3 regions of the Streptomyces sp. HNM0645 genome follow, and region 3 is predicted to be linked to each of the others. Evidence: riboswitches for the same ligand, from Rfam matches in the RefSeq annotation. Region 3 holds a riboswitch; each other region holds the start of a gene.
The links. Region 3 has a riboswitch for cyclic di-AMP ahead of QMZ92_RS11045 (C40 family peptidase). Riboswitches for the same ligand answer to the same signal wherever they lie in the genome.
Positions count from the first base shown of each region.

Region 1: another riboswitch for cyclic di-AMP. It lies ahead of QMZ92_RS21700 (LysM peptidoglycan-binding domain-containing protein); the one in region 3 lies ahead of QMZ92_RS11045 (C40 family peptidase).
Region 2: another riboswitch for cyclic di-AMP. It lies ahead of QMZ92_RS06550 (C40 family peptidase); the one in region 3 lies ahead of QMZ92_RS11045 (C40 family peptidase).

Region 1 is NZ_JASHLT010000031.1:8,588-15,795, forward strand. It holds gene QMZ92_RS21680 (Ppx/GppA phosphatase family protein) at 155-1,069, opposite strand; gene QMZ92_RS21685 (DUF501 domain-containing protein) at 1,066-1,620, opposite strand; gene QMZ92_RS21690 (FtsB family cell division protein) at 1,658-2,122, opposite strand; gene eno (phosphopyruvate hydratase) at 2,237-3,517, opposite strand; gene QMZ92_RS21700 (LysM peptidoglycan-binding domain-containing protein) at 3,839-4,501, opposite strand; cyclic di-AMP (ydaO/yuaA leader) riboswitch at 4,505-4,668, opposite strand; gene QMZ92_RS21705 (transglycosylase family protein) at 4,925-5,905, opposite strand; gene QMZ92_RS21710 (cytochrome P450 family protein) at 6,069-7,208, opposite strand, start outside.
Region 2 is NZ_JASHLT010000007.1:126,786-133,993, forward strand. It holds gene QMZ92_RS06530 (alpha/beta hydrolase) at 1-1,032, shown strand, start outside; gene QMZ92_RS06535 (hypothetical protein) at 1,403-2,134, opposite strand; gene QMZ92_RS06540 (C40 family peptidase) at 2,916-3,965, opposite strand; gene QMZ92_RS06545 (hypothetical protein) at 4,217-4,570, shown strand; gene QMZ92_RS06550 (C40 family peptidase) at 4,796-5,974, opposite strand; cyclic di-AMP (ydaO/yuaA leader) riboswitch at 5,973-6,141, opposite strand; gene pcrA (DNA helicase PcrA) at 6,352-7,208, shown strand, end outside.
Region 3 is NZ_JASHLT010000014.1:31,141-38,348, forward strand. It holds gene QMZ92_RS11035 (ATP-dependent Clp protease proteolytic subunit) at 1-408, shown strand, start outside; gene QMZ92_RS11040 (hypothetical protein) at 416-724, shown strand; cyclic di-AMP (ydaO/yuaA leader) riboswitch at 1,072-1,245, shown strand; gene QMZ92_RS11045 (C40 family peptidase) at 1,249-1,725, shown strand; gene QMZ92_RS11050 (ATP-binding protein) at 1,917-2,357, opposite strand; gene QMZ92_RS11055 (helix-turn-helix domain-containing protein) at 2,617-3,474, shown strand; gene QMZ92_RS11060 (DUF397 domain-containing protein) at 3,490-3,705, shown strand; gene QMZ92_RS11065 (8-amino-7-oxononanoate synthase) at 3,875-5,029, opposite strand; gene bioB (biotin synthase BioB) at 5,172-6,344, shown strand; gene QMZ92_RS11075 (adenosylmethionine--8-amino-7-oxononanoate transaminase) at 6,337-7,208, shown strand, end outside.

The sequences.
Region 1 (7,208 bases), on a different contig from region 3:
ACAAAAAGAGGCCCGGCGGGCCCTCCGGGGGCACTTTCGACGGCCAGCCGGGCCCAATTCCTTGTGAAGAACTTCACGAACTTTCTCGCGGGCGGCGCCCTCTCGGCTGGAAAACGCCCCCCGGAACCCCCTTCGAGCCGCCCCGGTCCCGCGCTCAGGCGAGGGAGAACGCGATCCCGTCGAGGATGTCGTGCTCCGAGACGACGACCTCCGGCACTCCGGCACGGTCCATGATCGCGAGCAGCACCAGGGCGCCCGCGATGATCACGTCCACCCGCCCCGGGTGCATCACCGGGATCGCGGCGCGCTCCTCGTGGGTGGAACGGATCAGCCGCTCGGCGATCTCCGCGACCCGGCCCCGGGAGACCCGCGAGTGGTGGATCGCCTCGGAGTCGTACGCGTCGAGGCCCAGCGCTATCCCGGCGACGGTGGTCACCGAGCCCGCGAGGCCCACCAGGGTGCTCGCCTCGCGGACCGGCACGGTCTCCTCGGCCAGGTCCAGCGCCGCCTCGATGTCCGCCCGGACCGCGGCGATCTCCTCCGGCGCCGGCGGGTCGCTGCGTACGTGACGCTCGGTCAGCCGGACGCAGCCGATGTCCACCGAGCGGGCGGCCTCGACGTGGCCGCGGCCGATGACGAACTCGGTCGAGCCACCGCCGATGTCCACGACCAGCCGCTCCTCGTGGCCCGGGAGTTCCTTGGTGGCGCCGGTGAAGGAGAACTCGGCCTCCTGGTCACCGCTGATCACCTCGGGCTCGACCCCGAGGATGCCGACCACACCGCTCACGAACTCGTCGCGGTTCTCGGCGTCCCGGGAAGCTGAGGTCGCCACGAAGCGGACCCTCTCCGCCCCGTGCTCCTTGATGATCCCCGCGTACTCCCGGCAGGCCGCGAAGGTGCGCTCCAGGGCCTCGGGGGCCAGCCGACCGGTGCGGTCGACGCCCTGGCCGAGCCGGACGATGGTCATCCGACGGTCCAGCTCGGTCAGTTCACCGGTCGAGGCGTCGACGTCGGCGATGAGCAGGCGGATCGAGTTCGTGCCGCAGTCGACGGCGGCGACGCGGGTCATGCGCCGTCCTCCGTGCCCGCGCTCGCGCAGTCACCCGCTCCCGCGGTCACGCACGGGCCCTTGGCCCACCACTCCGGGAGCATCGCGATGGCCTCGTCACCCAGGGGGTTCACTCCAGGGCCGGCCGCGAGCGAGTGGGCGACCAGGACGTGGAGGCACTTCACCCGGTCCGGCATGCCACCGGCGCTGGGGAAGTCCTTCAGCTCCTCGATCTCGTCCCGGCGCCGGACGTAGTCCTCGTGCGCCGCCCGGTACGCCGCCGCCAGGTCGGGATCGGCCTGCAGACGCTCGGTCATCTCCTTCATGACGCCGTTCGCCTCGAGCGTGCCGATGGCCGAGGCCGCACGCGGGCAGGTCAGGTAGTACAGCGTCGGGAAGGGCGTGCCGTCCTCCAGCCGCGGTGCCGTCTCGACCACGTCGGGCCGGCCGCAGGGGCAGCGGTGGGCGATGGCCCGCAGACCGCGCGGCGGGCGGCCGAGCTGCTCCTTGAAAGCGGCGATGTCCTCCGCGGTGGGCGGGGTGGGCGCGGTGCTCGGCGGGGGCGTGTCCATGGGATGTGTATGTCTCTTCGTCGGTTCCGTGTCTTGGCTAGCGTCGCGCGTCGGCGCGGTCGACGCCGTCCCAGACGTTCGAGTACCAGGGACGGCCGACACCGGCCTCCTCGGCACGTGGCTCACGGGCCGCCCGCGGGTCGACCACGATGTACCCGGTCTCGCCGGGCCGGACCATGTGCAGGTGCTCACGGGCCAGCCGCATGACGTACGCGTCGTCCTGGAGGCGGGCCTTCTCGTCGCGCAGCCGCTCCACGCGCTCGCGGGCCGCGGCGGCCAGCCGCTGCTGCTCATCGATCTCGTTCCGCTGCGACACGTACGCACGCATCGGATAGGCGAGCGCGACGATCATCGAGCATACGACGAGTGCGAGGAAGGCGGCCCGGCCGGTGAGCCTGGAGCGCCGGGCCTGCCGGCGGGACTGCGATCGGTAGACGCGGGCGGCGGTCTGCTCACCGAGCAGCCGCAGCCTGGTCGCGGTGGAGAACCGGTCCCGGGCCATCAGTGCGCCTCCCCTTCACGTGCGTACGTCCCCGCACACGGTACGGGACCGTGTGCGGGGACGTACGCAACCTCCGGCCCCGACGGGCTCGCCGCCCGGCGGGGTCGTCCGGAATCAGCCCTTGAAGCGCGGGAACGCGCTGCGGCCGGCGTACACCGCGGCGTCGTCGAGGATCTCCTCGATGCGCAGGAGCTGGTTGTACTTGGCGACGCGCTCGGAACGGGCCGGGGCACCGGTCTTGATCTGACCGCAGTTGGTGGCGACGGCCAGGTCGGCGATGGTGACGTCCTCGGTCTCGCCGGAGCGGTGGGACATCATGCACTTGAAGCCGCTGCGCTGGGCCAGCTCGACCGCGTCGAGGGTCTCGGTCAGCGAGCCGATCTGGTTGACCTTGACCAGGAGGGCGTTGGCGGCGGCTTCGTCGATACCGCGGGCGAGGCGCTCGGGGTTGGTCACGAACAGGTCGTCGCCGACCAGCTGGACCTTGGCACCGAGCTTCTCGGTGATCGTCTTCCAGCCGTCCCAGTCGTCCTCGAACAGCGGGTCCTCGATCGAGACCAGCGGGTAGGCGGAGACCAGCTCCTCGTAGTACTCGGTCATCTCGGCGGCCGAGCGGGACTTGCCCTCGAACTCGTAGGCGCCGTCCTTGTAGAACTCGGAGGCGGCGACGTCGAGCGCGAGCGCGATGTCCTTGCCCGGCGTGTAGCCGGCCTTCTTGATCGCCTCGAGGATGAGGTCGAGGGCCTCGCGGTTGGAGCCCAGGTTCGGGGCGAATCCGCCCTCGTCGCCGAGTCCGGTGGAGAGTCCCTTCTCCTTCAGGACCTTCTTCAGGGTGTGGTAGACCTCGGTGCCCCAGCGCAGGGCCTCGGAGAAGGACTCCGCGCCGATGGGCGCGATCATGAACTCCTGGATGTCCACGTTGGAGTCGGCGTGCGAGCCGCCGTTCAGGATGTTCATCATCGGAACGGGCAGCAGGTGCGCGTTCGGGCCGCCGAGGTAGCGGAACAGCGGCAGGTCGGACGCTTCGGAGGCGGCGTGCGCGACGGCGAGGGAGACGCCGAGGATCGCGTTGGCGCCGAGGGAGGACTTGTCCGGGGTGGCGTCGAGGTCGAACATCGCCTGGTCGATCAGGCGCTGCTCGGTGGCGTCGTAGCCGACGAGCTCGGGGCCGATCTGCTCGATGACGGCGAGGACGGCCTTCTCGACACCCTTGCCCAGGTAGCGGTTCGGGTCGCCGTCGCGGAGCTCGAGGGCCTCGAAGGCGCCGGTGGACGCACCGGACGGAACGGCAGCACGGCCGGTGCTGCCGTCGTCGAGGCCGACCTCGACCTCGACCGTGGGGTTGCCTCGGGAGTCCAGGATTTCCCGGGCTACGACGACGTCGATGGACGGCACGAGCATCTCCTTCTGGGATGTGACGCGTGAGGTGACACAAGCGGGGCCGTGTCGGTGCAGGGCCGCTTCGGCCTTGCGGCAAGAGCCTAACCGCCCGGGTGCCATCGTCCGGCAGATGCCCGCCCCGTGGGACGGAAAACCGGCCGGAACGGACAAAGACCCCGGCCCGGGGGTACCTCCCGTGCCCGCGGGACTGCGGGGAGCACGGGGATGCCGCACCGGGCCGGGGCCTGGGGACGGGGGGTGCACCGCCCGGTGGTCCGCCGGGCCCACCGGACGACGGTCACCTCCCGGGGACCACGAGGGTCCCCGGGCCGGGCATCAGCTCAGGTGGAGCTTCTGGCCGGGGTGGATGACGTTCGCGTCCTCGACGATGTCCTTGTTCAGCTCGAACAGCTTCTTCCAGCCACCCTTGACCTTCTCGGCGTCGGCGATCCCGCTGAGGGTGTCGCCGGCCTTGACCGTGTACTCGCCGTCGCCCTTCTTGACCGGGGCGGCGGCGCGCTCGGAGCGGCTGGTCGGGACCTCGGCTCGCTGCGGGGCGGCGGGCTCGGCCTTGGGCTCGGCGGCCTTGGGGGCGGCCGGGGCGGCGCCGCCGTACGAGGCGTTCGACAGTCCGGTGCCGCAGTTCGGCCAGGCCCCCTTGCCCTGGCCCGCCAGGACCTTCTCGGCGATCTGGATCTGCTGCGCCTTGCTGGCCTTGTCGGCGGTGGGGGCGAACGCGGTGCCCCCGTAGGCGGCCCAGGTGGAGGCCGAGAACTGCAGCCCGCCGTAGTAGCCGTTGCCTGTGTTGATCGACCAGTTGCCGCCGGACTCGCACTGGGCGACGGCGTCCCACTCGGAGGCGGTGGCGGCGGACGCGGTGCCCGAGGCCATCAGCGGGGCGGCGATGGCGGCGCCGGCGACACCGGCGAGCGTGGCGACACGGGTGGACCGCTGGAAGACCGTCGGGCGACGGTGCTTGCCCTTGCCGGAAAGCAGCATCGAAGTTCTCCTCACCGACGCCTGCGAGGTGAGCTGTCGGGTTCGGGCCGATGTGGTGCCCGGCCGTGCGACGAACGCACGGCTCCACCCCTAGCCGGGCGGCCCTCATCGGGCCTGTCCGGCACTTACCTTGGGTCCCCCGCTCCTGCCTTCGGCGCTTGCGCGACGACTGTTCCCGGCGGCCGCCGGCAGGATTCGGCGTGCGGTCGTCGGGGCCCGCGTTGCGAGCGGTTCAGACCGTAGACACACGTCTCCCCGATGTTCAAAGACGAACATCGGGGAGAAATCGCCCAAAACTGACGGGGTGACATGTCCGTTTTCGCAGGTGGGAGCCACGATGACCGGAGTTGACCGGCTAGCGGCGCCAGTTGACCGGAAGAGACTCTTGTCTCACTCGCACAGAACCGGACATAAACACCTGAACTACTCCTTCAACTCGCCCTTCCCCGGGCCGAGATCGAGGCTCTGGCCAGGCAGGATGAGGTTCGCGTCGGAGCCGACGACGTCCTGGTTCACCTCGTAGAGGGCGGGCCAGCCGCCGGGCACCTGGTTCGCGTCGGCGATCGACGACAGGTTGTCGCCGACGCGGACGACGTACTCATCTCCCGTGGCGGCGTCATCCCGTGTCGTTCCATCACCTCGTGAGGCATGTCGACCGGATTCACGGTCATCGCCCGAATTGCCCGCCTCATCCCCTTCGGTGGCGGGGGTGCCCCGGTGCTTGCCGGTGCCCGCCTCCGCGCCGGCCTCGCCGGACGCCTCCGCGCTCCCACCGGAGCCCTCGGCGGATCCGGCGGACTCCGGGAACCCGGACGGTGAGGAGGACTGCCCGGACGGCTCGGACGACTCGGACGACTCGGACGACTCGGACGACTCGGAGGCGGACTCGCCCGCGCCCGACCGGGACCCGGCCGGCGAGGGGTCCCCGGCATCCGGCTCGGGCACGGAATCCGCCCCGTCGCCGAACGAGGGCCCCTTCACGACGTCGCCCAGCGGGTCGGCCGACGGGGTGCCGGCGGGCTCGGAGCCACCGCCGCCCAGACCCGTGATCGATCCGCAGCTCTCCCAGGCGGAGGCACCCTGGGCGGCGAGGACCATCTCGGCGACCGAGATCTGCTCGGAGGGGCTGGCGAGGTCCGCGCGCGGCGCGTACGCGGTGCCGCCGTACGCCTCCCAGATCTCCTGGGACATCTGGAGGCCGCCGTAGTAACCGTTGCCGAGGTTGGCACTCCAGTCGCCGCCGCTCTCGCAGTCCGCGACACGGTTCCAGGTGGCGGTGTCGGCGGCGGACGCGGAACCCGCGCCGAGCAGCGGGATGGCGATGGCCGATCCGGTCACCCCTGCCGCGACGATGAGGGCGGGGACCTGACGAGGTCGGCGGTGTCGGCCGTTCCCGGACAGCATGCGGTGCGCCTTCCGTGTGACTACAGAAAACTCCAGGGACTCTCGAAGCGATTGAAACCTCGATGACCCGGAGTCGGGGTGAACGTAGCCGCACTCCGACGTCAGTCACAAGTCGATGCAGCGGAGATCACGTAAAAGTCACAGCCCTGACTGGCCGTCAGTTTCAGCGGCGGGTGAATTCAACGGGCAGAGTGCGCAATCCGCGCATGATAAGCCCCCCACGCCACCGCAATTCCGACGGATCGGCTGCAAGCCTCAAGTCGGGCAGCCGGGTGAGGAGGGTCGCGAGCGCGGTCTGCCCCTCCAGCCGCGCGAGCGGCGCGCCCAGGCAGTAGTGGATGCCGTGCCCGTACCCGAGGTGCTGGTTGTCCCGGCGGCCGAGATCGAGGCTGTCGGGCTCCGCGAACCGCTCAGGGTCGCGGTCCGCGGCGGCCAGCACGACGAGGACCGGGTCGCCGGCGGCGATGTCCCGGCCGCCGAGCGTCAGCGGCTCGGTCGCGAACCGCCAGGTGGCGAGCTCGACCGGCCCGTCGTAGCGCAGCAGTTCCTCGATCCCGGTGGCGAGCAGGCCGTTCTCGCCGGCGGCCAGCGAGTCCTGGAGCCGCTGCCGTTGCCCCGGGTTCCGCAGCAGCGCGTACGTGCCGTTCCCGATGAGGTTCACCGTGGTCTCGAACCCGGCGAAGAGGAGGATGAAGGCCATCGCGGCGGCCTCGTTCTCGGTGAGGTGCTCCCCGTGGTCGGACGCCTTGATGAGTCCCGAGATGAGGTCGTCACCGGGGGTTTCGCGCTTGCGGTGGATCAGGTCGGCGAGATAGCCGCGCATCTTCTTCACCGACCGGGCGACACCGCCGCGCGGGCCCCCGCCGTGACGGATCATCATCCCCGCCCAGTCCCGGAAGTCGTCCTGGTCCTCACGCGGGACGCCGAGCATGTCGCAGATGGCGTAGATGGGGAGCGGGAACGCGAACTCGTGGATGAGGTCCGCGCTACCCCGCTGCGCGAAACCGTCGATGAGCCGGTCCGTCAACTCCTGTACCCGGGGTGCGAACTCGGCCACCCGGCGGGGGGTGAACGCCTTCGACACGAGCCGCCGCAGCCGGGTGTGGTCGGGCGGGTCGATGTTGAGCAGGTGCGTCATCAGCTCCGCCTTGCGCTCCCCCGGGATCCCCGTCTTCCCCTTCGCGTGCGCGGGCTCGTCGTGGTGCGCGGGGTTCTTGCTGAGCCGCTGGTCCGCGAGGGCCTGCCGGGCGTCCGCGTACCTGGTGACCAGCCACGCCTCCACCCCGCTGGGCAGCCGGGTCCG
Region 2 (7,208 bases), on a different contig from region 3:
CGGGTCGCCGTCCGGCTGGCGATGCTCGGCTTCGCGCAGGCGACCGCGCTGGTGGCCGTGTTCGTCGCCGTGAACAACAGCAACGGTCTGTACGGCAGTTGGGAGGACCTGCTCGGCACGGGCGACCACGTCGAGGCCGCGTCCGACCTCGGAACGGACGGACTGGGCGGGGTGCGCTTCGCCGACCTCCCCAAGAGCAGGGTGACGTTCGGACGCGTGACCGATCCGCTCCTGGGCGAGGGCGTCCAGGTCACCGAACTCACCGGGCAGGTGTCGGGCGTCCGCGGCGAGGTCTACGTCTGGCTGCCCCCGCAGTACGACGAACCCGCCTACCGGAACACGAAGTTCCCGGTCGTCGAACTGTTGCCGGGGTACCCGGGGTCGGCGAAGGCGTGGTTCGCCACGCTCGAGGTGCAGGAGCAGTTGCGGCCGCTGATGGAGAGCGGAGAGATCGCCCCGTTCATCCTCGTCGCCCCGCGCACGACCCTGCTCGGCCGGGTCGACACGGGCTGCGCGAACATCCCGGGCCGGATCAACGCCGACAGCTGGCTGAGCGTCGACGTCCGCAGGATGGTGATGGACAACTTCCGTGCCATGCAGCGCCCGGAGGGCTGGGCCGTGGCCGGCTACTCGGCGGGCGGACACTGTGCGGCGAAGCTCGCCGTCGCCCACCCGGACCGCTACGGCGCCGGGGTGAGCCTGTCGGGCTACAACGACCCGGCAGCCGAGAAGGCGTCGCTCGCGGGCTGGGACGGGGAACTGCGCCGCGCCAACGACCCGCTCGCCATCCTGCGGTCCGCGACGACGCCGCCGCGCACCGCCCTGTTCGTCTCCGGCGCACGCGGCGACGGCTTCGAGTCGGGCCTCGCACTGCGTTCCGCCGCCATGCCCCCGACGACGGTCGAGGTTGTCGAGATCGGCGGTGCGCACGACACGGGCGAGTGGCGGCGGCAGGTCCCCGACGTCTTCTTCTGGCTGACCCGCCAGGTCGGCTACGAGCGAGGGACGACGCCGTCGGCGGCGGGCCGCTGACGGCCGCGCGCCGCTGCGACCTCACCCCCGGCCGTGTCGGCGAGACGGATCCGACTCTCAGCATGCGCCCAGTGGCCGCTCCCGTGCCCGCGCTGCCCCTGACCTGCACAGACACGCCAGCGATCAAGACTTCAGCTGCCGTGTCGGTGAACTCGACACCCCGTGATCACCGGAAGCCGTGCCTGCACGCGTATCCGTCACCCGTCACGAACCGCTCACCGTCCCCGACTTGGGACGTCGGGTCCGTACCCGCGGCTCCAGGGCCGACCGGGAGAACGACGGAGCCCTGGACGCCCCCACCTCGACTCCAGCGACAGCGATCACATGTGAAGATGTCGCTGGAGTCGAGGGTCGGCCGATGCGGCACCCCTTACTGCAGCTGCTGCCTCAAAAGCTTCTCGTCCTTGTGCGCCACAACGAATTTTCCGCTGTCGTCCTCGACCCACGCCGTAAGGCCGGCATCATGGGCCCACCCTGTCAGCGCCACGACCTTTTCGATGTCCTTATCGGTGTACTTCTCTCCCCGGTAGATGAAGGAGTGACCTGTCTTTCCGTGGGATTTCGCCACAACGCCAAGCAGCTTGAAGATGCCGATGGTGTGCGCTCTTTTGTCGAACTTGCTTGGAGGTCCAACCACTCCGAGGCCGTTATCGGACAGTACGTCGGCCTTGATCGTGGCTGATTCGTCCTTTTCCCCGCCGCTGGTCTTGGCGTATATGTCGGGATCGCGGTCGTCGAAGGTACTGCTGAACTTCTTCCCGACCCAGTCCGGCAGCCACTTGGAGTTCGCGCGCTGTCCGTTGATCGCGGCGGCGGCGGCAAGCTCCTTATCCGCGCCACCGTCCTTGACTCTGTCGCCGACTAGCTTAGTCTCCAAGAGCCTTTCGGCGAAAACTTTCCATGTGGTGAACTCTAAGTCTTCCTGCCTGTGCTGCCCGAAGAACTTCCCCACCCTTTCTTGTGCTAGTGCGGCATTGTCCACTGACTCCTGCTTTGTCCACCCTTTCTCGTCCCCCATGTCAATCACGGCATCGTGTACATTCTGGGACGCCGTGCTGATGTTGCCGCCTTGCAGTTCGACTCCTTGGACCTTGATCGGCATGAGAGTCTCCTTTCGTCTCACCTTGCAGCCGCGCGTGCGCGTGTCGCAGGCACGGCACTTGTGGGGTGTTTCCCGGTCCCGGCGATGTCTGTTGTGCGCGGGGGTCAAGGCGTATGCATGTTCACGACTGGCCGACCCCGGTAACATCTCAACTCGGGTATATGGAAAGACCGTTGGGACACCAAGAAGCGTAGGTGGGCACTTCTGCCGCGTCCAGCGACGTCGAGAAGCTGTGTGAAATTTGAGGTTACCGTTGGGTAGTTCGGCGGTAGGGTCCTGCCGTTCCCACCCGGTACTCGAAGTCCCCACGCAGCGCTCCCGGTTGACCGAGCTGCCGCGCACGACCGTGCCGTACGCCAGGGCGATTCGGGGGCTGGCACGGTGACGTGTGACCTCCCTCTCAGCCCCGCCGCTTCGATCCGTGCATGCGTTGGGTAGGCGGCCGGCGAACTGGACGGAGCTGGAACGGCGCAACCGCTGGGCACTGGCCGAGGCGCTGGGGCATGGCGGGCCGCACAGGCTGCAGCACTTCCCCTCCCGCGGCACGGGACCGCGACCTGGCCCGGGACCTCGCGGCCCGGTCGGCCGGTGAACTCACCCGTGTGGAAGCGGTGTCAGGGCGCTTGCCCCCTGATCGATCTGCGAGATCTGCTTTCGTGGCGGGACCTGGAGCGGTGCTGTGCCGAATCTCCCGAATGTACCCGGTACGGGGACGACTCTCCGCCTTCCGACGCACTGCATCCGACGCAGCGCGCCGGTCCCCGGGGTCGCGGGACAGCCCTCAGGCGATACGCGTCGCTCCCGCGTAGGGCATCTGGTCGATCGGCGCGATCCGTACGGGCGCTCCCGGACGAGGGGCGTGGATCATCCGGCCATCGCCGATGTACAGCCCCACGTGCGAGACGCCGGAGTAGAAGAACACCAGGTCTCCCGGCGCGAGCCGGGACCGCGGCACCCGCTGTCCCGCGTTGATCTGGGTGTACGTGGTACGCGGCAGCGCGACCCCGGCGGAGCGCCAGGCGGCCTGGGTCAGCCCCGAGCAGTCGAAGGCGGACGGCCCCGTCGCGCCCCAGACGTAGGGCTTGCCGAGTGCCCCGTAGGCATAGGCGACGGCCTGTGCGGCACGGGGGTTGGGCGCGTCGACGGCGGGCGCGGTGCGGACCGTGGCGCGGTCCGCACGGCCCGTGGCGGTGCCGTCCCGGCCGGCGTAGGCGGCGCGCTGCTCGGCGGTGAGGCGTGCCAGCAGGGCCTCGGCCGCGGCCAGCTTCTTCCGTACCTCCGCGCGGTGGTGGGCCACGCGTGCCCGCTGCTCCTCGAGCTCGGCGAGCCGCTCACCGGCCTCGGCGCGCACCTGCTCGAGCTCCCTCATCTGCCGCCGCACCGCGGCGAGGGCCGCGGCCTGGCGGTCGCCGACCCGCTCGGTCAGCTCGGCGCCCGCGAGGTATCGCGCCGGGTCGGAGTCGAGGACGAGCCGCAGGGCGGGATCGAGGCCGCCCGCCCGGTACTGCGCCGTCGCGAAGGAACCCAGCGCGTCGCGGGAGGCGTTCAGGCGCTCCGTGCGCCGGGCGGCCTCGTCACGGAGTTCCCCGGCCTCCCTCCGTGCCGTATCGGCCTTCTCCTTCGCCCCGTTGTACTCCTCGGTCTCGGCCTCCGCCTCCTGGTAGAGCCGGTCAGCCCCGGCCCGGACCTCGTCCGGAGCGGGCACCGGCTCGGCGTGCCCGGCGCCCTCGAAGGCGGTGGCGGTGGCCGCACCGGCGAGCGCGAGAGTGGCGGAGAGGCGTGCGGCGGTTCCGGGAAGCGTGCGCTGCCTGGGTTTGCGGTGCGCTGCCACGAGGGCCTGTCCTTCCGTAGGGGCCCGCCGGTACGGGTACCGGCGGCGGACCGCACAGGGGGAGCGGCCCGCCACCGGCTCTTCCGGCGGGGGCGGTCGGCAGCCGTCCGGGTAACGGACGGTGGTGAAGCCGGCCACCTGGGTGAGGACGCTAGAGCTCCCGGTCACGGAGAAGTGGCACCATGAACGGAATTGGCATGAGATGGACCGCCCGGGTTCGCTTTGGGACCGTCCGGCTAGGCTCCGGTGCCATGGACGTACTCATCAATGTCTTCGTCGCCCTGCACATCATCGGTATCGCGGCGCTGCTCGGCGGCTTCCTCACCCAGATGAAGGCGATGGGGGCGGGGACGGCGCGCTTCACCCCCGGGATGCTGCACGGCGCGCTGACCATGCTGGTGACGGGCGTGGCGTTGGTCGGACTGAACCAGGCGGACGACCAGCCCGTGAACAACCTCAAGATCGGCATCAAGCTCGCCGTGCTCCTGGTGATCCTTGCCCTGGTCTACGTCAAGCGGGACGAGGAGACCGTGGACAAGGGGCTGTTCGGGGCGGTCGGCGGCCTGACCCTGGCGAACGTCTTCATCGCGACCCTCTGGACCTGAGTGGTCCGGAGCCCCCGGGCGTCCCGCCCGCGGCGGCGGCATCACGGCCGCGCGGCCCCGAGCCGCCCGGGAGCCTCCGTGACGGACCGGGCCCCGGGACCGGTCTCCGCCGCACCGCCCTCCCGTACACGGCTCGCGCCGCAACCCCCCTCTTGCGAAGGGCCTTGTGGCGCGAGTCCGTGACTCCGCGAGTGCGGCGGTGCGGGTCTCCGGCCCGCGTGAACGCTACGCGGGCCGGATGCTGCTGTGGATCGGCATGTAGTAGATCGACTCCTCGCGGACGTTCGCGCCCGGCTTGGGGGCGTGGATCATCTTGCCGTCACCGATGTAGATCCCGACATGGCTGATGTCGTCGTAGAAGAAGACCAGGTCACCCGGGAGCAGGTCGGCCGTCGCCACACTCTGTCCGGCCTTCACCTGGTCCCAGGTGGTCCGGGGCAGGTCGACGCCCGCCGCGCGCCAGGCGGCCTGGGTGAGCCCGGAGCAGTCGTACGAGCTCGGGCCCGTCGCACCCCAGACGTACGGCTTGCCGATCTGGGCCCGCGCGAAGGACAGCACCTTCTCGGCCTTGGCCGCGTACGTGCCGCCGGTCGTTCCGGAGACCGTCCCCGTGCCGGTGTCCGTGCCGGTGCTGGTGTCCGTGCCCGCCTGTTCCCGCTCCTCCCGCTCACGCTCCTGGAGCTGCCGCTCGGCCTCGGCCTCGGCCTCGGCCTCCGCCTTGGCCCTCGCCTCGGCCTTCCGGCGGGCCTCCTCCTCCTTCTTGCGCTCGAGTTCGGCGAGCCGTGCGCGCTCCTCGGCGGTCAGCTGCGACAGCAGCTCCCGCGCCTCGGCGAGCTTCTTCTGGACGGCCTGCTTCCTGACGCGCAGCGAATCTTGCGAGTCCGTGAGCGTCTCCAGGCTCCTGGTGGCCTGGGCGCGTTGCTTCGCCGCCTCGGCCCGCTGGGTCTCGTAGTCGGTGACGGCGCCGCGCTGCTGTTCGGTCAGCCGGTCCATCAGTTGTGTCTGGTCGGCGTAGGACTGAGGGTTGTCGGCGAAGAGCAGCGCGGCGGTCGGGGTGACGGCGCCGGTGCGGTACTGGGCGGTCGCGTACGAACCGAGGGCGCGCCGGGACTCGTTGAGGGCCTCCGTGCGCTCGGCGGCCTCGTCGAGGGCCCGGTCCACCTTGCGGCGCTGCTGCTCGGCGGCCTCCTTCGCCTTGTTGTACTCCTGGGTCGACGAACCAGCCTGGCGGTAGAGGTCGTCGACCTTCTTCTGGACTTCCTCGATGCTGGGCTTCGGATCGGCTGTCGCATTCTGTGCCGAGAGGAGCGAGACCCCCGCTATGGCGGCCGTCGTGATCCCGACGGCAGGTGTGTTCGTACGTGTGCGGCTGCGCGGCTTGCGGTGCGACGCCAAGGCCGGCATCTCCTTCCGTGGAACGCCTACCGGGTTAGCTGTCGGGTTCGGACGGAACGGAAGGTTTGCCCTACGGGCCAGGTGAAACCAGGCCCGATTCACCCCGGTTGTGCTTGTGAGTGGGTCCCCGGTTCCGAACTCCTCTGTGAGGGGCACGGATTCGGCGCGGCTGCCCGGCCGGCGTGGTTCGCCGAAGGGGGTACGGGCCGCCTGGGCGAGCACGCTAGCCAAAGTGTGGTGCTGCTGTGAAGGAGAGTGGTCGATTTGCCCGATACATTTCCGTGACCTTGGCACTATGTGTCCGTGTCATGACTGGAGGTGTCCGATGGTGATTCCCGCGAAGGCGGCGGCGGGCCGTCGGTGGGGCCGCCTAGACTCGGAGAGCGATGAGCAGCCTCTTTGACGACAGTTTCCTGGCGGACCTCCAGCGCACCGCGGCCCCGGAGGAGCCCCCGCCACCGGAGGACGACGAGCACCTGCCCGCGGACGAGGTCCCGCACGACCTCTTCGAGGGCAGGTTCGACGCGCCCCCGTCCGGTGACACCCACTACCGCAACGGTGCCCCGCGCCCCGCCATCGACCCGGCGGCCCTGCTCGACGGGCTGAACGAGCAGCAGCGCGCCGCCGTCGTCCACACGGGATCGCCGCTGCTCATCGTCGCCGGCGCCGGCTCCGGCAAGACCCGGGTGCTGACCCACCGGATCGCCCATCTGCTGGCGACCCGCGACGTCCACCCCGGCCAGATACTGGCCATCACGTTCACCAACAAGGCCGCGGGCGAGATGAAGGAGCGCGTCGAGCACCTCGTCGGCCCGCGCGCCCGCGCCATGTGGGTCTCCACCTTCCACAGCGCGTGTGTCCGCATACTGCGCCGCGAGAGCAAGCGGCTCGGCTTCACGTCGTCCTTCTCGATCTACGACGCCGCCGACTCCAAGCGGCTGATGGCACTGGTCTGCCGCGATCTGGACCTCGACCCGAAGCGCTACCCGCCGAAGTCGTTCAGCGCCAAGATCTCGAACCTGAAGAACGAGCTGATCGACGAGGAGGCCTTCGCCGACCAGGCAGGCGGGGGTGACTCCCAGGCCGAGGGCTCCGGGGGAGGTTTCGAGAAGACACTGGCCGAGGCGTACCGGATGTACCAGGCCCGCCTGCGCGAGGCCAACGCGCTGGACTTCGACGACATCATCATGACCACGGTCCATCTGCTCCAGGCGTTCCCGGACGTCGCCGAGCACTACCGGCG
Region 3 (7,208 bases):
GTCGGCGCCATGTCCGCCATCTACGACACGATGCAGACGGTGACCTGCGACGTCGTCACCACCTGCCTGGGACAGGCCGCGTCGACCGCCGCCGTACTGCTCGCCGCCGGAACCCCGGGCAAGCGCGCGACCCTGCCCGGTGCGCGCGTGGTCGTCCAGCAGCCCTCGCTGCCCGAGCCGGTGCAGGGGCAGCCCACCGATCTGGACATCCGGGCACAGGAGTTGCTGCGGCTGCGGGATCAACTCACGGCCATGCTCGCCCACCACACCGGCCGGAGCGCCGAACGCATCGCCGCCGACCTCGACCGCGACACCGTGTTCGACGCTGCGGGAGCCCGTGACTACGGGCTGGTCGACCACATCGTCAAGAACCGGAAGACGTTCCTCACTTCCGTCGGCCGCGGGTGAGCGGGCGGTGCTGCCACCCGAACTGCCGCCGCTGCCCGCGCTGACACGCGCCGAGAGCGAGTTCGTCGACAGCTATCTCGAAGTGGTCGACCAGCTGGGAAGGATCAACCCGGCACGCGGGACACACACGTATGGAGCCCTCCGCGCCGCACAGGCCCTGGTCGCGCAGGCCACGGCGCTTCGCGACGCTCTGACGGTGATGCACATGCGCGGCGAGAGCGAGCTGCACACCGTCACATTGGCCCGCGCGCTACGGGTATTGGACGGGGAACGCCGAGCCTCCCGGATCACCGTGCCACCGGAGCAACACAGTTGACGACCCACTGCGATAGGGGCGATCCGGCGCCCGCGACCCGCCCGAGAGGCGTACGACCGGGTGTCGCCCATCCGGACCAGTGAGGGCTTCGACTTTCGTCCTGTGCAAGTTGCGCAACCGCATCGCCCGGTCGGCCCAATGACGCACTCCGCCGCAGGTACGGGGCTCGTCACCCGGCGACACCCGGTCCCCCGAACGGCCCTGTCCACTCGAACAGATCAGTGGTGAGGAGCCTCACAAATCGTCGTTTCGACTCGGAAATCCGGCAGCTCGTGGGTCAAGATCCCTGGGACGACAAGCCCCCGCCACCGCGGCGGGGCGGTCCGGGCGGACGCCGAGTCCTGCCGCCGCACCGGATGCCTGGTCGACATGAGGGCTTCGGCAGGAGTGGAGGACCCAGCATTGCGGGCCGACCACCGCGACGGTGGCTGGTCCTTGGGGTGAAGCCGTGTGAGCGGCCGGGCGTCTTCGCCAGTCCGAACCCGACAGGTCATCCTTCACAGGCGGCTGACGAAGGGTTGCGCATGGCTGCGCAGACACATCTCCCGTCCCTGCTGTCCCGGACGGGTGCCGTCTCGGCACTCACGATCGCCGCCGTCGGCGGCTCGCTGATCGTGCCGGGCGGTGCGCCGGAGGCACAGGCGGCCTCGGCGCACGCGACGAAGGCTCTCAAGGTCGCCGCGTCGAAGAAGGGGGCCCCGTACAGGTACGGGGCCACCGGTCCGAGCCGCTTCGACTGCTCGGGGCTCACGCTCTACGCCTACAAGAAGGCGGGCAAGCGACTGCCGCGCACGGCCCAGCAGCAGTACAACCGCACCCGTCACGTCTCCGCTTCCCAGCGGCAGCGCGGTGACCTGGTGTTCTTCCAGTCGCGAGGGTACGTGTACCACGTCGGCATCTACGCCGGGGCAGGGAAGATCTGGCACTCGCCGAAGACCGGTTCCGTCGTGAAGCTGACCAAGATCTGGTCCAAGGGCGTCCGGTACGGCCGCGTGCGCTAGCGGACATCGGCGCCGCCGGCCGTGCGCACCGGCGGCGCCGATGCCCCGTCGGCCGAGGTGGCGCCGCGCAGCGGCGGGGCGGTCTCCGGCGTCGGCCCCCGAGCGTGGAACGTCGGCCGGCGCGGGCACGTCGTTCGGCGCGGGCACGTCGGCCGGCGCGGGCCCACCACTGCGGTGACCGGTCCGGGCACTCAGTGCGGAGGCTCGGCGCCGGCCACGCTCCAGGGGATCGCGATCCAGACGGTCTTGCCGCCCTCGGGCGTGGGGTCGACGTGCAGCCTTCCCCCGCATTCCGCGATGAGCCAGCGGATGATGACCATGCCGCGGCCGTTGTCCTGCTGCACGGCCGCGGGCAGGCGCTGGGGCCTGCGGGGATGGCTGTCCGTGACGCCGATGCACAGACGCTCGTCGCGCTCCAGCCGGACGTCCACCGTGAAGGTCGGGGACAGCCCGAAGGTGTGCTGGACGGCGTTGGTGGTGAGCTCGGAGACGATGAGACGCACCGTGTCGGCGGTGTCGGTCTCCCCCGGCACTCCCCATTCGGCGAGGACCTCGGAGACGTATCTGCGCGCGGCGGATACCGAGGCGGGATCGCTCGGCAGAGTGACGGAGGCTTCCTGATGGTCTGCCATGGCGAGCTGTCCCTTTCCCACCGGGGCTGCCGGAGCGCGGCACGTAGCGGATTGGATGCCGGAACAGCCTCGGACTGCGCTTCGCGCCAGACTGCCACTGTTGCCACCCCCATGGCAGGGGATCCACCTGGATATGCATATATCTGTCGCTCAAAGCGGTGAACTCTGCTACGCGAGAGCGTATTTGGGCGCACACTTGGCGCTGCGTCCGCCGGTGCCCGGCGGCCGTGGGGCAGCGGGGAACAGGAGGAGATTCGGCATGCGGCAGGGTCCCGCGGTGCGCCGGCGCAAGCTCGGGGAGGAACTGCGCGGTCTGCGGCTGGGCGTCGGCCTGACGAGCCGGGAGGCGGCGCTGCTCGTGGGCTGGAACCAGTCGAAGGTGAGCCGCATAGAGACCGGAACGAGCGGTGTGAAACCGGCCGATGTGGCCCGGCTGCTGGACGCCTACGGAGTCGCCGACCAACGGCTGCGCGAGCTGCTGGGGACGCTGGCCGGTACGGCGGACGGTGGAGGAAAGGGCTGGTGGCACGCGTACCGCGGGGTGATTCCGCCGCAGTACCGGGACTTCATCAGCCTGGAGTCCCAGGCGAGCGCGGCGCGCACCCTGGAGACCTCGGTGGTGCCCGGGCTGCTGCAGACGCCCGACTACGCGCGGGCGGTGACCCGTTCGGCACTGGAGAGCGTGCCGACGGCGACGGTCGACTCACTGGTGGAAGTGCGCATCGCGCGTCAGCGCGTGCTGCGGGCGGAACGCCCGCTGACCTTCAGTGCCGTGCTGGACGAGGCGGTCCTGCGGCGCCAGGTGGGCGGTCGGGAGGTGATGCGGGGACAGCTTCGTCGGGTGCTGGAGATGGCCCAACTCCCGCATGTTCGGTTGCAGGTGCTGCCCTTCTCGACGGGCGGCTACGTGGGACTGACTGGATCTTTCGTTATCTTCTCCTTTCCGAACACTTCTGATCTAGACGTGGTTGTTCTCGACCACTTGACGAGTAGTCTCTACCTCGAACGGAAGGAAGACCTCGAGACGTACGGCGCTGCTTTCCGCACCATGCAGGCGCATGCGCTCTCGCCGACTGACTCGTTGGATCTCGTCGCAGGGATCCGTGACGGCGTGTAGGGAAGGCACCCCCCAATGTCTGCTCACGACGCACGTGTACGCCCTCTGCCGGGCACGTCCTGGCAGCGCAGCAGCCGCAGCGTGGGAATGAACAACTGCGTGGAGACCGCCCTGTGCGCCGACGGCGCCCTGGCGGTGCGCGACTCGAAGAATCCCGGACTGCCGCTCCTCGTGTTCTCACCGGCCGCCTGGACCGGCTTCCTCAGTGGGCTGGGCGCGCCGTCGCGATGAACGGACCCGCGCCGCAAGCGCGGATCCCCTGCCCGGCCCGCCTCCTCATCCCGGTTCCGCCCGTACCCTCGGCGTGACCGGTGCCCCTCGGCGCCACCCCGGACGCCCGGCACCGTGTCCCAGGCCCGGCACCGGACCAGACGCGCGGCGTCCCACACGCGGTGCCGGGTCAGACACCGGGCGCCGTCTCCAGGATGGTGGCGACCGCCGCCCCGATCTGCCGATCGGTGAGGTCGGCGCGCGCGGTGAGCCTGATCCGTGAGATCCCGTCCGGCACGGACGGCGGCCGGAAGCACCCCACGGCCAGACCTGCGGCACGGCAGTCCGCCGCCCAGCGCACCGCCGACTCGGGTGAGGGCGCCTGTACGGAGACGACAGCCGCGTCGGGCCTGGCGGCGGTCAGTCCCGCCTCCGTCAGCCGCCCGTGCAACGTGCGCGCCACGACCCGGGCCCGGTCCGCGAGCGCGGGCTCACGGCGCAGGAGCCGCAGGCTCGCGAGGGAGGCGCCCACGGCGGCCGGGGCGAGCCCGGTGTCGAAGATGAACGTCCGGGCGGCATTGACGAGGTGCTCGACGACCCGCGCCGGGCCGAGGACCGCTCCGCCCTGGCTGCCCAGCGACTTGGAGAGGGTGAGCGTGGCGACGACACCCGTGGCCCCCGCGAGACCGGCGGCGTTCAGGGCTCCCCTGCCGCCTTCGCCGAGGACGCCGAAGCCGTGCGCGTCGTCCACCACCAGGGCCGCCCCGTGTGCGCGGCACACACCGGCGAGGGCGGCCAGCGGCGCGGCGTCGCCGTCCACCGAGAAGACCGAGTCGGTCACGAGCAGGGCTCGCCGGCCCGAGTGGGCGTCGAGCACCTTGGCCACGGCCTCCGGATCGGCGTGCGTCACGACGGCGGTATCCGCCCGCGACAGCCTGCAGCCGTCGACGATCGAGGCGTGGTTGCCGGCGTCCGAGACGATGAGCGACCCGTGCGCGCTGAGCGCCGTGAGCGCCGCGAGGTTCGCCGCGTACCCCGAGGAGAACACCAGGGCCGCCTCGAACCCGCAGAACTCGGCGAGTTCGCGCTCCAGTTCCGCGTGCAGTTCGGTACTTCCGGTCACCAGCCGCGACCCGGTCGCCCCCGCTCCCCAGCGCCGGGCGGCCGAGGCGGCCGCCTCGGTGACCTCCGCCCGGCGAGTGAGGCCCAGGTAGTCGTTGCCGGCCAGGTCGAGCAGGGCCGACTCGGCGGGCCGGGGACGGAGCGCACGGACGAGGCCCGCCTCCGCACGGCGGCGTGCCGCGTCGTCCGTCCAGTCGAAAGGATCCTGAGGCACTGGGGGCATGGTCCGGTCCTTTTGTAGGCAGCGAACAGACCCTAGCGGGGGACGCCGGAGGTCAGAGTGTGGCCATACACACACCTCAAACGGGGGCTGTTGTGGAGTTCCTCCTTGGCCGGGGGGTGCCCGGTAGGCGAGGATCTGCGCCATGGACCTCCTGAACACGCTGGTGGACAAGGGCCTGCGGCGTGAGCTGCCGACCCGCGAAGAAGCGCTCGCCGTACTGGCGACCTCCGACGACGACCTGCTCGATGTGGTGGCCGCGGCCGGAAAGGTGCGCCGTCAGTGGTTCGGGCGGCGGGTGAAACTGAACTATCTCGTCAACCTCAAGTCCGGGCTGTGTCCGGAGGACTGTTCGTACTGTTCCCAGCGGCTCGGTTCCAAGGCGGAGATCCTCAAGTACACCTGGCTGAAGCCGGACGAGGCCTCCGAGGCGGCGGCCGCCGGGGTCGCGGGCGGCGCGAAGCGGGTCTGCCTGGTCGCCAGCGGCCGCGGCCCCACGGACCGTGACGTCGATCGCGTCTCGAAGACCATCGCCGCCATCAAGGAGCAGAACGACGGCGTCGAGGTGTGCGCGTGTCTGGGACTGCTCTCCGAAGGCCAGGCGGAGCGGCTGCGCGAGGCCGGCGCCGACGCGTACAACCACAACCTCAACACGTCCGAGGGGACGTACGGGGACATCACGACCACCCACACGTACGCGGACCGCGTGGACACCGTCCAGAAGGCCCATGCCGCCGGACTGTCCGCCTGCTCGGGGCTGATCGCGGGCATGGGGGAGAGCGACGAGGACCTGGTCGACGTGGTGTTCGCGCTGCGGGAGCTGGACCCCGACTCGGTGCCGGTGAACTTCCTGATCCCGTTCGAGGGCACTCCCCTGGCGAAGGAATGGAATCTGACCCCTCAGCGGGCGCTGCGCATCCTCGCCATGGTGCGATTCGTGTGCCCGGACGTGGAGGTGCGCCTCGCGGGTGGTCGCGAGGTCCATCTGCGCACCCTGCAGCCGCTGGCGCTGCACCTGGTCAACTCGATCTTCCTTGGCGACTACCTCACCAGTGAGGGCCAGGCAGGCAAGGCGGACCTGGAGATGATCACGGACGCGGGCTTCGAGGTGGAGGGCTCGGACACCACGACGCTGCCGGCGCACCGTGCGGACGCCGCGTCGGGCGGCTGCGGTTCGCACGGCGGCGGGGGCTGCGCCCCGTGCGGCGACACCACCGGGGAATCCGCGCCGGAGGCCGCCGGCGCCTCCGGGGCGCGCCCCGACCTGGTGGCTGTCCGCCGCCGCGGCGCGGGAACCGACCTCGCCCCCAATGCGTAGCTCCGGGGCCCGCGATCTGGTGGCCCTGGACCGGGCCCACGTCTGGCACCCGTACGGTCCCATGCCGGGCCGTACGGACCCGCTGGTCGTGGAGTCCGCGTCCGGGGTGCGTCTCCGGCTCGCCGAGCCGGCACACGGGCAGACCGAATTGGTGGACGGCATGTCCTCCTGGTGGTCCGCGGTCCACGGCTACAACCACCCCGTACTCAACGAGGCCGCGCGCGGCCAGCTGGAGCGGATGAGTCACGTCATGTTCGGCGGGCTCACCCACGAGCCGGCCGTCCGGCTCTCGACCCGGCTCGTCGAGATCACTCCGGAGCCCCTGCGGCACGTCTTCCTCTGCGACTCGGGCTCGGTCTCCGTCGAGGTCGCGGTGAAGATGTGCCTCCAGTACTGGCGTTCGACGGGCCGTCCGGCCAAGCGCCGGCTGCTGACCTGGCGCGGCGGCTACCACGGCGACACCTGGCAGCCCATGTCGGTGTGCGACCCCGAGGGCGGGATGCACGAGTTGTGGTCCGGGGTCCTGCAGCGGCAGATCTTCGCCGACGCGCCCCCGGCCGGCCACGACCTGCCGTACGACCCCGCCTACGCGGACCATCTGCGCGCACTCGTCGCGCGGCATGCGGACGAACTCGCCGCTGTGATCGTGGAACCGGTGGTGCAGGGCGCGGGCGGGATGCGGTTCCACTCCCCCGCGTACCTGCGGGTGCTGCGGGAGGCGTGCGACGAGCACGACGTGCTGCTGGTCCTCGACGAGATCGCCACCGGATTCGGACGCACGGGCCGACTCTTCGCGGCGGAGCACGCGGGGATCTCACCCGATGTCATGTGCCTCGGCAAGGCGCTGACCGGCGGTTATCTGAG